DNA from 2 places in the Staphylococcus saccharolyticus genome. Region 2 is predicted to be linked to the other one. Evidence: riboswitches for the same ligand, from Rfam matches in the RefSeq annotation. Region 2 holds a riboswitch; the other holds the start of a gene.

Region 1 (6,388 bases), 280 kb from region 2:
TTTATCATCGCGTTGTGCTTGATTATCTTCGTGATGCTTGTTTTGGTTTGTAGCGGTGTCTCTTCGTCTTTTACGACGTTGTGCATTTCTAGGTGGGAAATGTTGGTTAGATTTATCCTCTACATCATTATTATTTTCATTTGTTTCTTGTTCTTCATTTAAGTGTTTATTATGCTCTTCTGGATCGATTGATTGACGATTCTTTTCAAAATCATCTTTAAAATTATTGTTAGACACAAGCATCATCCTTTCTATTTTTTAAATTTTTAATAACTTAATATTTTATATACCCTCGAAATGTGTAAATATGTATTAATTTTAAAATTATTTAGCACTTTTAAGTTGGGTTTACATATTGATTATAGCTTGTTAAAAATCTTTAAGTAAAGCGATAGCTAGACTTCAAATAAATTTTGAAGCTTTTCTTTATAAGTAAGTTGACGTTTCACCTTTTTATGATTAAATATTTTGATTTGTTCAAGTTGTGTATCTTTATCACAACATTGTTTTGGTTTAATTGGATATTCACCAAAAAACTCAAGTAAATACTGACGCCGGCATTGATCTAAACTAGTATAACCTATCATTCTAGTGTAGCCCATTCGTTTACGATGATAAGACTTTTTAAAAATATCTCTTAATTTTGCAATGTTAAATCTGGAATATAGGGTTTGCAAAATATCTTTCTTATCAGGTGGTAAAAAGTTTCCGAGTTCAAACATGGAAATATCTTCGTCTGTAATCATATCGGTAAATAACAATGTTTCCAAAATAAACCTATCATCTGGTTGATACAAACTAATTGCTTGACTTTGAATGCTATCACGACCAGCGCGACCAATTTCTTGCAAATAGTTTGATGGGCTTGAAGATAAATGAAAATGAATGACTGTACATATATCTTTTTTATTAATGCCCATTCCAAAGGCACTTGTAGCAACAATGACCGGTATATCATTATTCAAAAATTGTTGTTGTACTGTCTGTCGTTCTTGATAACTTAAATCGCTATGATAAATTCCTGTTAAAAATCCCGCTTCGTATATGAGCCTTGCTAATTCTAAGCATCTCTTTTTTGATGATACATATATAATTGTAGGACCAGAGTATGTGAGAAAAGGAATGAGCCAATCAATTTTTTCATTATCATCACTAAAATTCATATGCTGTAAGTTGATATTGTCTCTATTCATACTTTTCTTTATTACATTAAGCTTTACATTTAGAATATCGGATAAATCTTCTTCTAAATGCGGTGGTGCGGTGGCAGTTAAAGCGAGAGCCGTTGCGTTTCTATAATGGTCAATCACTTTACCTACTAGAGCATAATGTGGTCTAAAATCATACCCCCACTCTGATAAACAATGTGCTTCGTCCAATACGATTAAACCGAAATCGATGTTTGAGATTAACTTGAAATTTTGAGATTGTAATAAATATTCAGGACTTAAATAAATAAAACGACTGTGGGGAATGCGTTTGATATTATTATTTTTTTCAACTTCATCCATTCCTGAATGTACATAAGTTACATGATTTTCACCATTTAATTTCATTTGCATCACTTGATCATCCATCAATGAAATTAACGGTGAAATCACTAAAGTCGGTTTTTCTAAAATGTATGTTGGAAGTTGATAACATAAACTTTTACCACTGCCTGTGGGTAAAATACCTAATGTATGATGACCATCAATAACGCTTTGAATAATTTCCTCTTGTCCATCTTTAAAAGTATCAAACCCAAACCACTGTTTTAGCTTATCATTGAGCATTTAACTCACCTCGTTCTATTCCGACAATTGCTAACTTGATTTGAAAATAAGACAAGTTCTCAAAATTATCTTTATAGACTCTTAATCGTTCACCCTTATGATTAAGATAATAATTTTTAAATAGTTGCAGCCAAGATTCCTCTATATAGGAATAATAATGATTTGAATATCCTTTTATAAAAATTTCTAGTATGTGGTCTTCAATAGTATTTAATTTAACGTTTTGAAGATTTGAAATATCTTTCATATTGATACCTGAAGATAACTTTTGGTAACTTATGTATGTTTGATTGAGTAAAGGCGGTAAGATAATCGTTTGTGATAAAATTGGATATTTAGATTTATCCTCTATTTCATTTACGACATCTATGAGTTGATTCATCTCTAATTCATAAAGTTCAGACTGTTTAATTCCTTCTATCAAACTAATTTGTTGGCGTGTATACATAGGCTCTTCGTAACCCTGTAAATAATAGTGAAGATAACTATGTTCGCTATTTGTATCTAAAGCATCAAACAGCTTATAAACTTCTTCAATTAGCGCACCTTCTAAATTTGTTTTTTTAACTGAAGCATAGAGATGCTTAACTTTTTTTTGAATGAAAGTGTTTTGTACGACTGGAATAAATTTAAATGTACCTTTACGTATGTTTGATAAAGTTTGAATGAGCAATTGAATGCAACTGAAAGTTTGAGCAAAACTATCATATGTATAACGTGGATGAGTTTTTATTGGAAATTGATTGTTAAAATCATCCTTTTGGAGTATAAATTGCTCAAAAGTTGCATACTTTAAGTTGGGCAAACTATGATATAATGACAAAAGTTGCTGGCTTGAAGCATCGAAAAACGTTTGATGTGATTTCTTGCCTATTAAAATATTATAAATGCTTTTATTTGTTTTATAGTTAAATGCATGATTGATGGCATATGATAATATATGATACAAATTAAACCCTCACTCTATGAAACGAATATATTGAAATGTAAATTGTCGATAATTACAATTGTATTTGCAATACTAGTGTAGCATTTTTATTAAAGGAGGCGAATGAAAATGGCTAAATATACAATCGTTGATATGGATACTTGTATAGCATGCGGTGCGTGTGGTGCAGCTGCTCCAGATATTTACGATTACGACGATGAAGGTATTGCATACGTAATCCTTGATGATAACCAAGGGACTGCTGAAGTGCCTGAAGAGTTATATGAAGATATGGAAGATGCACTAGAAGGTTGTCCAACTGATTCGATTAAAATTGAAGAAGAACCATTTGATGGTGACGCTCTTAAATTTGAATAATGTATAGAATTGAGACAATGCCTAGTCTCAATTCTTTTTAATGATAAATGTATTTAAATATGTAATATAGCATTATACATTTAGTGAAACAAACACTCCCAATACTCTTGGTTGATGAACTTTGGGATTGAGAGTGTTTATTTATTTTAATATACTTTTTAATCTACGATATAAAAGTACGAAAATAATTGAGATGACAATACCTTTGATGATATTGAACGGAATTACACCTGAAACAATGACTATTTTTATATTTTTAAGTACATCTCCTAAATTAAAAATCATGCCATATAAAGGTAATAAAACGAAATAATTTAAGATACTTAGTACAATGGTCATTACAATTGTTCCAATAATTAATCCATAAATCATTGCTTGCGTGGATTTTTTGTTTTTATAAACAAAATATGCAGATAATAAGAAACTCATACCTGCTAAGAAATTTGCTACGGGTCCTACAGGATCACTCATGTTAAATAAGAAATTCAAAATATTTTTAATGAGAGTAACAATGACACCTGCTATAGGTCCTAAGATAAAAGTAGCAAGTAAAGTTGGAACATCACTAAAGTCAAGTGTTAAATACGGTGGCAAAAATGGTAGTGGAAATTTGATAAAAGTCAACACGAACGCGACCGCACTTAACATACTAGTAGTCATAAGGCGTTTATTTTGTTGCATATATTCAATTTTCTCCTTTCATTCATCTTGTTCAGAAAAGGAGGAAATTTGCACAACAAAAGACCTCCATCTTCTCCCATCCAGACTATACTGTCGGCTTCAGACTCTCACTGAATCAAGAAATACGTATGAAATTTACATTCGTATATCGTCGCAGGCTTTAATTACTGCCGGTTGGGAATTGCACCCTACCTCGAAGATGAATTTGTAATGATTTTATTTAAAATTTATTTTACACGATTAACGTAGTAAACTCAATTACTCTGCTTAATATTACTAAAAAACAGGATGAATACGTTATGATGAATTCATCCTGTTTTTTATTGATATTTTATTAATTTTCTAACTTAGGTTTAGGTAATTTAATTATGAATGTAGTTCCTCTACCTAATTCACTTTCCACTTCTATTGAACCGCCATGTTCTTCGATAATCATCTTACAGATGAAGAGACCTAAACCAGTTCCTTGTTTACCGCGCTTACGTGCAGCATCAACTTTATAAAAACGGTCAAATACTTGTTGTAGGTGTTCAGGAGCAATACCAGTACCAGTATCACTAATATAAAGTATGTTGTATTCTGAATCAGTTTCTGTAGTAACAGATATAGTATCTCCTGATTGAGTATACCTGGAGGCATTATCAATTAAATTAGTTAATACCTGATCCATTCTATCTATATCATATTCCCATAGTTGCTCTTCATTTCCAGGATCGAAATTCATGGCTAAGCCGAGATCCTCTCCTTGCATTCGGTACTTAGATTTCATTTTATCAAGTAATGGATGTATAGGTAAAATTTCCTTTTCAACAGATAAACCTTCAGCATCCATTCGGGCAACATTTAACAATTCATTAACCAGGCGATTTAGACGTTTGGATTCATCTAGTACGATAGCTAATGAATCACGAATTTCATCTGGTTCAGTGACAATACCGTCTACAATAGACTCAGTATAACCTTGTAATAATGAAATGGGTGTGCGCAGATCATGAGATACATTCGCTATAAAGTCTTTTTTCATTTGATCTAAATTGTGTTCATTTGTCATATCACGGATAATCATTACGATACCGCTTCTTCCGTTAGGCTGAATACGGCCGATATAACTAGAAATAAATACATAATATCTTGTATTTATTTCTAGTTCTAAAAATTCGGTTTCCTTAGACTTAAATGTAGCTTCAATTTGTTGCTCGATGGATTCTTTTGAAAAATCATCAATATGTTGAATAATATCATCAGCCATTTTATTAGATAAAATAATTTCTTTTTGGTTGTTGATACCTAAGACACCTTCTACCATAGAATTTAACAATGTATCTCTGATATTTTTTGAGGAAGAAAGTGCCTCAATATGTTCTTGAATTTCGTAGTTCATATTATTGAAAGCACGCGATAAGTCGCCTATTTCATCATTAGTTGTAACGGATGAAATTTGGCTATAATCACCTTCAGAGACTTTTTGAGCTTGAGTCTTTAATTGTCTCAAAGGTTTAGTGATTTTGTTGGATAAAAAGAACGCGAAAATCGTACTTGCCGTAATAAAAATTATAGCTGTAATTAGTATGATAATAGTAATGACATTATTAGTATCTTCGATAGATTTTAAATCTTTAAAGATAAAAACACTACTATATTTACTATGAGAATCTTTTTGAGCTTTCATTGGATAACCCAAAAGTATATAAGATTGGGAATTATTATTAGTTTTAATAGTGACGTTTTGAGTTTCATATTCACCTTTGTCAAATATCTTTTTAAATTTACTGCTTTTTTTAATTTCATTAAACATTTGAATTTTAGTATTTTTATATGATGAATCTGGTTTGTCGTCCATATCGCTCATAATAATAAGTCCGCCTTGATTGTCAATAAGTGTTTGGCTATTTTGAATAGCAAGGGATTTGTTTTTAGATTCCTCTACAAGTGAACTAATTCTTTTGGCATCTTCTTTAATGGAATTTTCCGTTTCTTTCGTAAAATAATATTGAATAAATGTAATTAAAGATACACTTAATAAAATTAAAACTGTCGCCACTATTAAAATAATAGTTAACCACAGTTTTATAACGACACTATTTAGTCGGTTCATCGCTAGCTTTAACCTCAAATTTGTAGCCCACGCCCCAAACAGTTTGTATCATTTGAGCAGCGTCGTTTGATACTCGATTAAGTTTTTCTCTTAACCGTTTTACGTGCGTATCAACAGTACGCAAGTCACCATAAAATTCATAGTGCCAAACTTCTTTAAGTAATTGTTCACGATCAAACACTTTATTAGGTGTTTTAGCTAAATAAATAAGTAATTCATATTCTTTAGGCGTTAAATTAACTTGCTCGTTATCAGCGAGTACTCTATGTGCATCATTGTCTATAACTAAATGATTAAATTCAATGATATCACGTGCATGTGGTTCACTTTGTTCTGAGTTTGCACTTTGAGTACGTCTTAATAAAGCTTTAACTCTTAATACGACTTCTCTAGGTGAAAATGGTTTAACTATATAATCGTCAGCTCCAGATTCAAATCCTTCAACGCGATTTGTCTCTTCACCTTTAGCCGTTAACATAATGATTGGTGTATCTTTATGTTCTCTGAGTTTAGAAGCTACTTCGATGCCGT
Region 2 (6,388 bases):
GCGTCCAGTTATAAAATCATTAAATCTGCTTACTACTATTGCTATTTTTAAATCCTTACCGACTAATTTACCTTCAAAATTCATATTTAAGTCCTCCTAAATTAAATGTCCCATTTTAGTTTTTTTCGTTTCCATATAACTGTGATTATGCTGAGTTTCAGGAACGATAAGTTCAATTCTTTCTTCAATATCAACGCCATATTCATTTAATCCTTCAAACTTTTTAGGATTATTACTTAATAATCTTATTTTACTAATATCAAAATATTTTAATATTTCAGCAGCAATATGATAATCTCTTAAATCTTCATCAAAGCCTAAAGCAAGGTTAGCAGTTACCGTATCATAACCTTTTTCAATTAATTCATATGCACGTAATTTGTTCATTAAGCCAATACCACGACCTTCTTGTGGGAGATAAATAATCATACCACCGTTTTCTTCTATATACTTCATAGATGCTTCAAGTTGTGCACCACAGTCGCAACGTTGACTATGAAATATATCACCAGTTAAACAAGCAGAGTGAATACGTACATTGGGATTTTCATTCACATTACCTTTAGCCATTGCCACAATTTCTTCATCACTATAATCAATGGTAAAGCCATACATTTCAAAATCACCAAAATCTGTAGGCATTCTTACTTTAGCATTGAGTTTAACATGTGACTCAACTTGCTTACGATAATCAATTAAACTTTCAATAGTAATCATCTTTAATTGATGACGTTCTTTAAAGGCTTGTAAATCCTCTCCTTTAGCCATTCTGCCATCATCATTCATAATTTCACAAATAACTCCAGCTGGTTTGGCACCTGTTAAACGAGCTAAATCTACTGCCGCTTCAGTATGACCATTACGAGTTAAGACACCATTATTTTTAGCTATCAATGGAAAAAGGTGTCCTGGACGATTAAAGTCTTTTGCAGTCGATTGCTCATCGATTAAAGCTCTTGCTGTTACCGTACGCTCATATGCACTAATACCAGTGGTTGTTGTATAATAATCTACACTTACCGTAAAATGTGTTCCAAAAACATCAGTATTATTATTTTCCATAGCATTTAAGTTTAATCGTTTAGCAATGGTTTCATCTACTGGAGCACAAATCAATCCACGGCCTTCTTTAGCCATGAAATTTATTGTGTCATCAGCCATCCACTCTGTAACTGCCACTAGGTCTCCTTCATTTTCTCTATCTTCATCGTCAACTACAATAATGCTTTCACCATTTCTTAAAGCTCTTATAGCCAACTCAACTGTATCGAATTGCATGACAAATTCCTCCTAAAAACCAAATGCTCTCAATTTATTTTCAGTAAGTTCTGTTTTATCTTGTTTCATAATGTTTTCTACATATTTAAATAATACATCTGTTTCTAAATGCACTGAATCGCCTACTTTTTTAGAAGATAATATCGTAGACCTGCGTGTTTCAGGAATAAGATGAATATCAAATGTGCGCTCATGAAGATCAAATACAGTAAGACTTACACCATCAACTGTGATTGAGCCTTGTTTAACCATTTGATTAAATATATTTTTTGAAGTTTTAATTGAAATAATTTTTGAGTTAGCTGATTCATTAATTTTAGAAATTGTTCCAAGTTCGTCAACATGCCCTAAAACAAAATGTCCTCCGAATCTACCGCTACCACTCATAGCTCTTTCTAAATTCACTTCTGAATTGCGTTGTACATCACCAAGATAAGTTTTACTTTCAGTCCCTTTGATAACTTCGACAGTAAAGCATGTGTCATTAAAATTAATGACTGTTAAACACGCCCCATTCACACTAATTGAATCACCAATGTGCATGTCGGCTAAAATTTTATTAGCTTTAATTTCAATTGTTCTCACTGATTGCTCGGAGCGAACTTGTTGTACGGTACCAATTTCTTCAACGATACCTGTAAACATAAACCATTCACTTCTTTCGTAATTTCAATTTTATATTTTGGTTAATTAACTTGGAATCAACAATTTCAAACTGAGTAGCTTCTGGCAAATCAATCACTTCATCTGTTTTAAAGAATTGATGTTTACCTGAACCACCTATTAATTTCGGGGCTAAATAGAGAATAAGTTCATCTAAATGATGAGATTGGAGAAATTGTGAAGTTGTACTTGGTCCTGTCTCGACTAGCAGCTTACCGATACCACGTTGATATAAATCTTTTAATATTTCAGTTGTATCGCAATCTTTCATATATATAACTTTAATATGATTTTCATCATTTTTTAATTTTTTATTTTCTGTATAAATCCATATCTCAGATGCAGTATCTTTAAATAATTGTTGTTCAAAATCAAGCTCTCCGGATTTGGTGAGTATGATTCTAATTGGATGTTTTCCATCTGGAACTCTTGTAGTATAAAGTGGATTATCAGCTTCAACGGTTCTTCGTCCTGTTAATACTGCATCATGTTCATGCCTTAGTTTATAGACATCCTCTTTAACTTGTTTGTTCGTAATCCACTTACTTTCATCAAAGTCAGTGGCTTGTTTTCCATCTAAACTAGATGACACTTTAACTGTTAATTCTGGTATTTGATTTCTTTTTGCAGTAAAGAAATCCTTATAAAGGTCAGCCGCTGCTTCATTAAATTGAAATTCAACATCTATACCTGCTTCTTTTAATATATCGTCACCTTTAGTTACTAAAGTCGTATCCTTAACAGCATATATTACCTTTTTAATACCAAACTCAATAATTTTATTGACACATGGATGTGTTGAACCATGATGTGTACAAGGTTCTAATGAAACGTATATCGTAGCTCCTTCTGCTTGAATTCCAGCCATATCAAGCGCTTGAACCTCTGCATGTTTGTCACCCTTCATTAAATGAGCACCTAAACCAACAATTCTACCTTCTTTAACTACAACTGATCCTACTGGTGGATTAATACCAGTCTGTCCATTCACCATTTGAGCAAGTTGAATGGCATAATTCATAAATCTACTCAATTTATCACCTCAATAAAAAAGTCCTTATACCTGGAATATAAGGCATAAGGAGATTAATGTATCTTTAAATAAGCCTATTCATATAAATATGTTTGGACACACCTATACAAATCTGCTTATCGTTACACTTTTTTGTGCATGTCGATAGTTTACCTTCTTTCTCCCATCCAGACTTTAACTGTCGGCTCTAGAATTTCACTAGATCAGCCACTAACACAAAATTACGTTAGCAGGTCACAGGCTTGATTTACTGCCGGTTGGGAATTACACCCTGCCCCGAAAGAATGATATGAAATTGTTATTGGTTAATTGAGTATTGTAGTTCATTACTACATATAAAATCTTACTATAATTATTTTAAAAAGACAATTTAATAGCTTAATTCAGAACAAACTATTGAATCCTAACGTAAATCAGTTAAATTATTTATCCAATTTTTGTTGCGTTAAATATAAATGAGAAACAGTATCAACTACTTGATCCACTATCATTTTAACGCCATTTCGAAGTTTATTAACACCATTAGTCATCTGGCCTATAGCAATTACATTTGTTAATGTACCATATCTCGGACTAATAACTTGATTAGTCTCAGGTATGATTTGTATACCGCCCATTGGATGAGGTTGTACAATGCGTCGATTTTCAAGATTAAGAAGCAACCGATCATCTTCATCTAATTGAGATAAATGAGTTTTAGGACCCGTCGCATTGATCACTATGTCAAATATATCAAAACTGTGGTCCTCATCATTAAACTTTAAGACAAACTGCTCATTATCATAGATGACATCATGTAATCCTTTCTTAATTTCAAGTGATCCATCTTGTATTAAATTAATAAGTAGATTGGCTGTTCTTGGAGGCATGGGATTCGAATTGAGTTGAATAATTTTTGAATATTTTCTATTAAAAGCTTCCTGATCCTTAACACTTAAACTATTCCATATCCAATTTAGATTCTCTTTTAAGTGTTCAATTAAACTTTGAAAAACACCCATCTCTTCATCATATTGTAAGTCATATTCTAAATCTTTAATATGATCTCCAGTTCTTCTACTAATTAATTTTTGAAAATCAATGTTATAATCTTCACATTCTTTTAAAAACAATGCGACTGCTTTATCTAGAGGAACATTACCATAATAAGTTTTCTTTATACCGTTAAAATGCCCTTGAGTTAAATGTGTAAATTGAACATCAACCATTTTCCCTCTCACACTAGGCAAAGCTGCTGAACGACTTGTCATAGTAATTGGTAAATTTGGATGATAGGCAGTTACATATCTAACTGCATCTAAACTTGCAAGTCCTGTTCCAATAATAGCAATTCGATCTAAGTCTTTAACTTCATCCAATGTATTATAAGTTGGATATGGTGTTTGAATATACCCACTTTTACCTTTTAAATTATATGGATCATGGTAACTAAAAGTACCAAATGTTAAAAATAAATAATCATATTCTCTCCATTCTTTTTCATCTTCACATGTACACACATAATAATTTAAATTTGTATTACCAATATTTGATTGGGTAAAAATCTCTTTAACCTTATTATTGATGACAGTTAAGTTTTCATATTGTTCATTATAATAAGATAGATAAGACTTCATATAATGACCAAAAACATATCTCGGTAAGTATTGAGGATTTTTGAAATTAAACTCTGTTTGTCCTTGATACCATTTCCAAAATTCTTCATCATCATCTAGATTTAAACTCAATTTCCTTGATGGCATATTAATTAGCAATTCACTGCTATCATTTTGAAATGGTACACCTTGTCCCATATTCTTTTTATCGTCATATACATCAACTCTTAATTTTGAAAAGTTTTCATGTTTTACTAATTGACGTAACACACTTACGCCTGCAGTACCCATACCTATTATTGCTACACGCATTGTCTCATCATCCTTTTATATATCTATATTTATTAATATTATCAATTTATGAAAAACTTAAATTTTATATACTCTATTAATATATCCTTTTCTATTTGCTTTTAATCTAAAAAAGATATGCTAAAATCAATTTTATGAGGTGAAAAATATGAAATTCATTACTAAAGTTATCATTGCATTTGTCATATTGTTCGCATGGTTATCAAATAAAAACAAAGCCAAATAATCTATGTTTGAAAGTCTATAAAAAAGCACCCCAAAAAGTTAGATTTTGAGTCCAACTTTTGAGGTGCACGTCAATTTCACAAAGAATGTTGATTCATATTATTTTTGATGTTCTTTATCATCTTTATAAACATATAATTTGAAGTATTTTCCTTCAGTTTTCATATTTTTATAGAAGTCTGCAATAATGTTCGCATTACTTTCAGCCCATTTGATATCTGTTGCATATTGATGTTCTCCAGGATTTTTTGGATTCCATCTCATACTATATAAAGTGTTTTGATCTTCATGAGATAAGAAATGTCTATGAATGAAATCTGCACCACCATAAATTGCTTTCTGAGGTGTGTCCCAGCCATGTTTCTTAGCATATTGTGCACCTGTCTTAACAGGATCACTATCTAATGCGCCTACACCATAAAAATTATAATACTTTTTACCATCAATTTCTACACCATTCGCAAGTTCACTTTTAGCTGAGCCAGTTTCTAATAATGCGTGAGAAATAAGATAAACTTCATTTACATGTTTAGCTTTAGCTGCCTTTAAGAAATCATTAGTATGTTCTAATAAAATTGGTCTATCAAATAACATACGTTTAATTCTATTTTTATCAATACCTTGATATTTAGATAAATCTAAGAATTGATATTTTTGTTTATTATTATCAATGAATTTACTACTATCCATTGCAGTTTTAATTTCAGTATCTGACGCATCTCGCCAAGCGGTATTCACCTTATTAGATACTTGTTGGCTCGTATAATTATGTATTTGCTTCTTAGCTGCCTTATCAAGAGTTTTATCCAACTTTTCCACTTTCTCAACTGGCTTAACATGTTTAAAGAAAATTTGATCTGAAATCATTGAAAAGAAGATAAAACTAGCAACAACAAATACTATAAGTAATCCTACTATAGCTATAATAGAGCCCTTCTTGTGCTTAATCATATTCACACCTCTTAGGTCAATGTTGTTAAACTATTCAGTTCTATTACGATAATAAAGTTTAGCATTATTAATTGATATTCACAATTTTATATCTGTATTGTTACAAATTCATAAATAAATAGTAATAAAATTGAAATTTAAAAAAGAGGTCGATTTCCATAAATAATATTTTAGCTTTTTCTATAACAACATAGCATATATTTTTTATCTCGATTTAAAAAGGCAAGCAAACTATGAATTCTTATACTTAATTGAGCCATGCCGATGATATTAAATAAAGTACCACTTAAATTTGTCTATATGGAGCACATTATAAACTCTTCACACTATA

What was found. A riboswitch is a leader RNA that binds a small molecule or an ion and turns the genes downstream of it on or off. The one in region 2 is predicted to bind FMN.
Region 1: another riboswitch for FMN. It lies ahead of DYE57_RS06345 (ECF transporter S component); the one in region 2 lies ahead of ribD (bifunctional diaminohydroxyphosphoribosylaminopyrimidine deaminase/5-amino-6-(5-phosphoribosylamino)uracil reductase RibD).

Annotation. Positions count from the first base shown of each region.
Region 1 is NZ_UHDZ01000001.1:1,283,232-1,289,619, reverse strand. Features, by position in the region: gene ebpS (elastin-binding protein EbpS) at 1-237, opposite strand, end outside; gene DYE57_RS06360 (RecQ family ATP-dependent DNA helicase) at 396-1,775, opposite strand; gene DYE57_RS06355 (YpbB family protein) at 1,765-2,724, opposite strand; gene DYE57_RS06350 (ferredoxin) at 2,833-3,081, shown strand; gene DYE57_RS06345 (ECF transporter S component) at 3,223-3,762, opposite strand; FMN riboswitch at 3,827-3,967, opposite strand; gene DYE57_RS06340 (ATP-binding protein) at 4,097-5,857, opposite strand; gene DYE57_RS06335 (response regulator transcription factor) at 5,841-6,388, opposite strand, start outside.
Region 2 is NZ_UHDZ01000001.1:1,007,964-1,014,351, reverse strand. Features, by position in the region: gene ribH (6,7-dimethyl-8-ribityllumazine synthase) at 1-84, opposite strand, end outside; gene ribA (GTP cyclohydrolase II) at 97-1,278, opposite strand; gene ribE (riboflavin synthase) at 1,291-1,923, opposite strand; gene ribD (bifunctional diaminohydroxyphosphoribosylaminopyrimidine deaminase/5-amino-6-(5-phosphoribosylamino)uracil reductase RibD) at 1,931-2,974, opposite strand; FMN riboswitch at 3,126-3,262, opposite strand; gene DYE57_RS05025 (FAD/NAD(P)-binding protein) at 3,397-4,881, opposite strand; gene sagB (peptidoglycan release complex glucosaminidase SagB) at 5,206-6,057, opposite strand.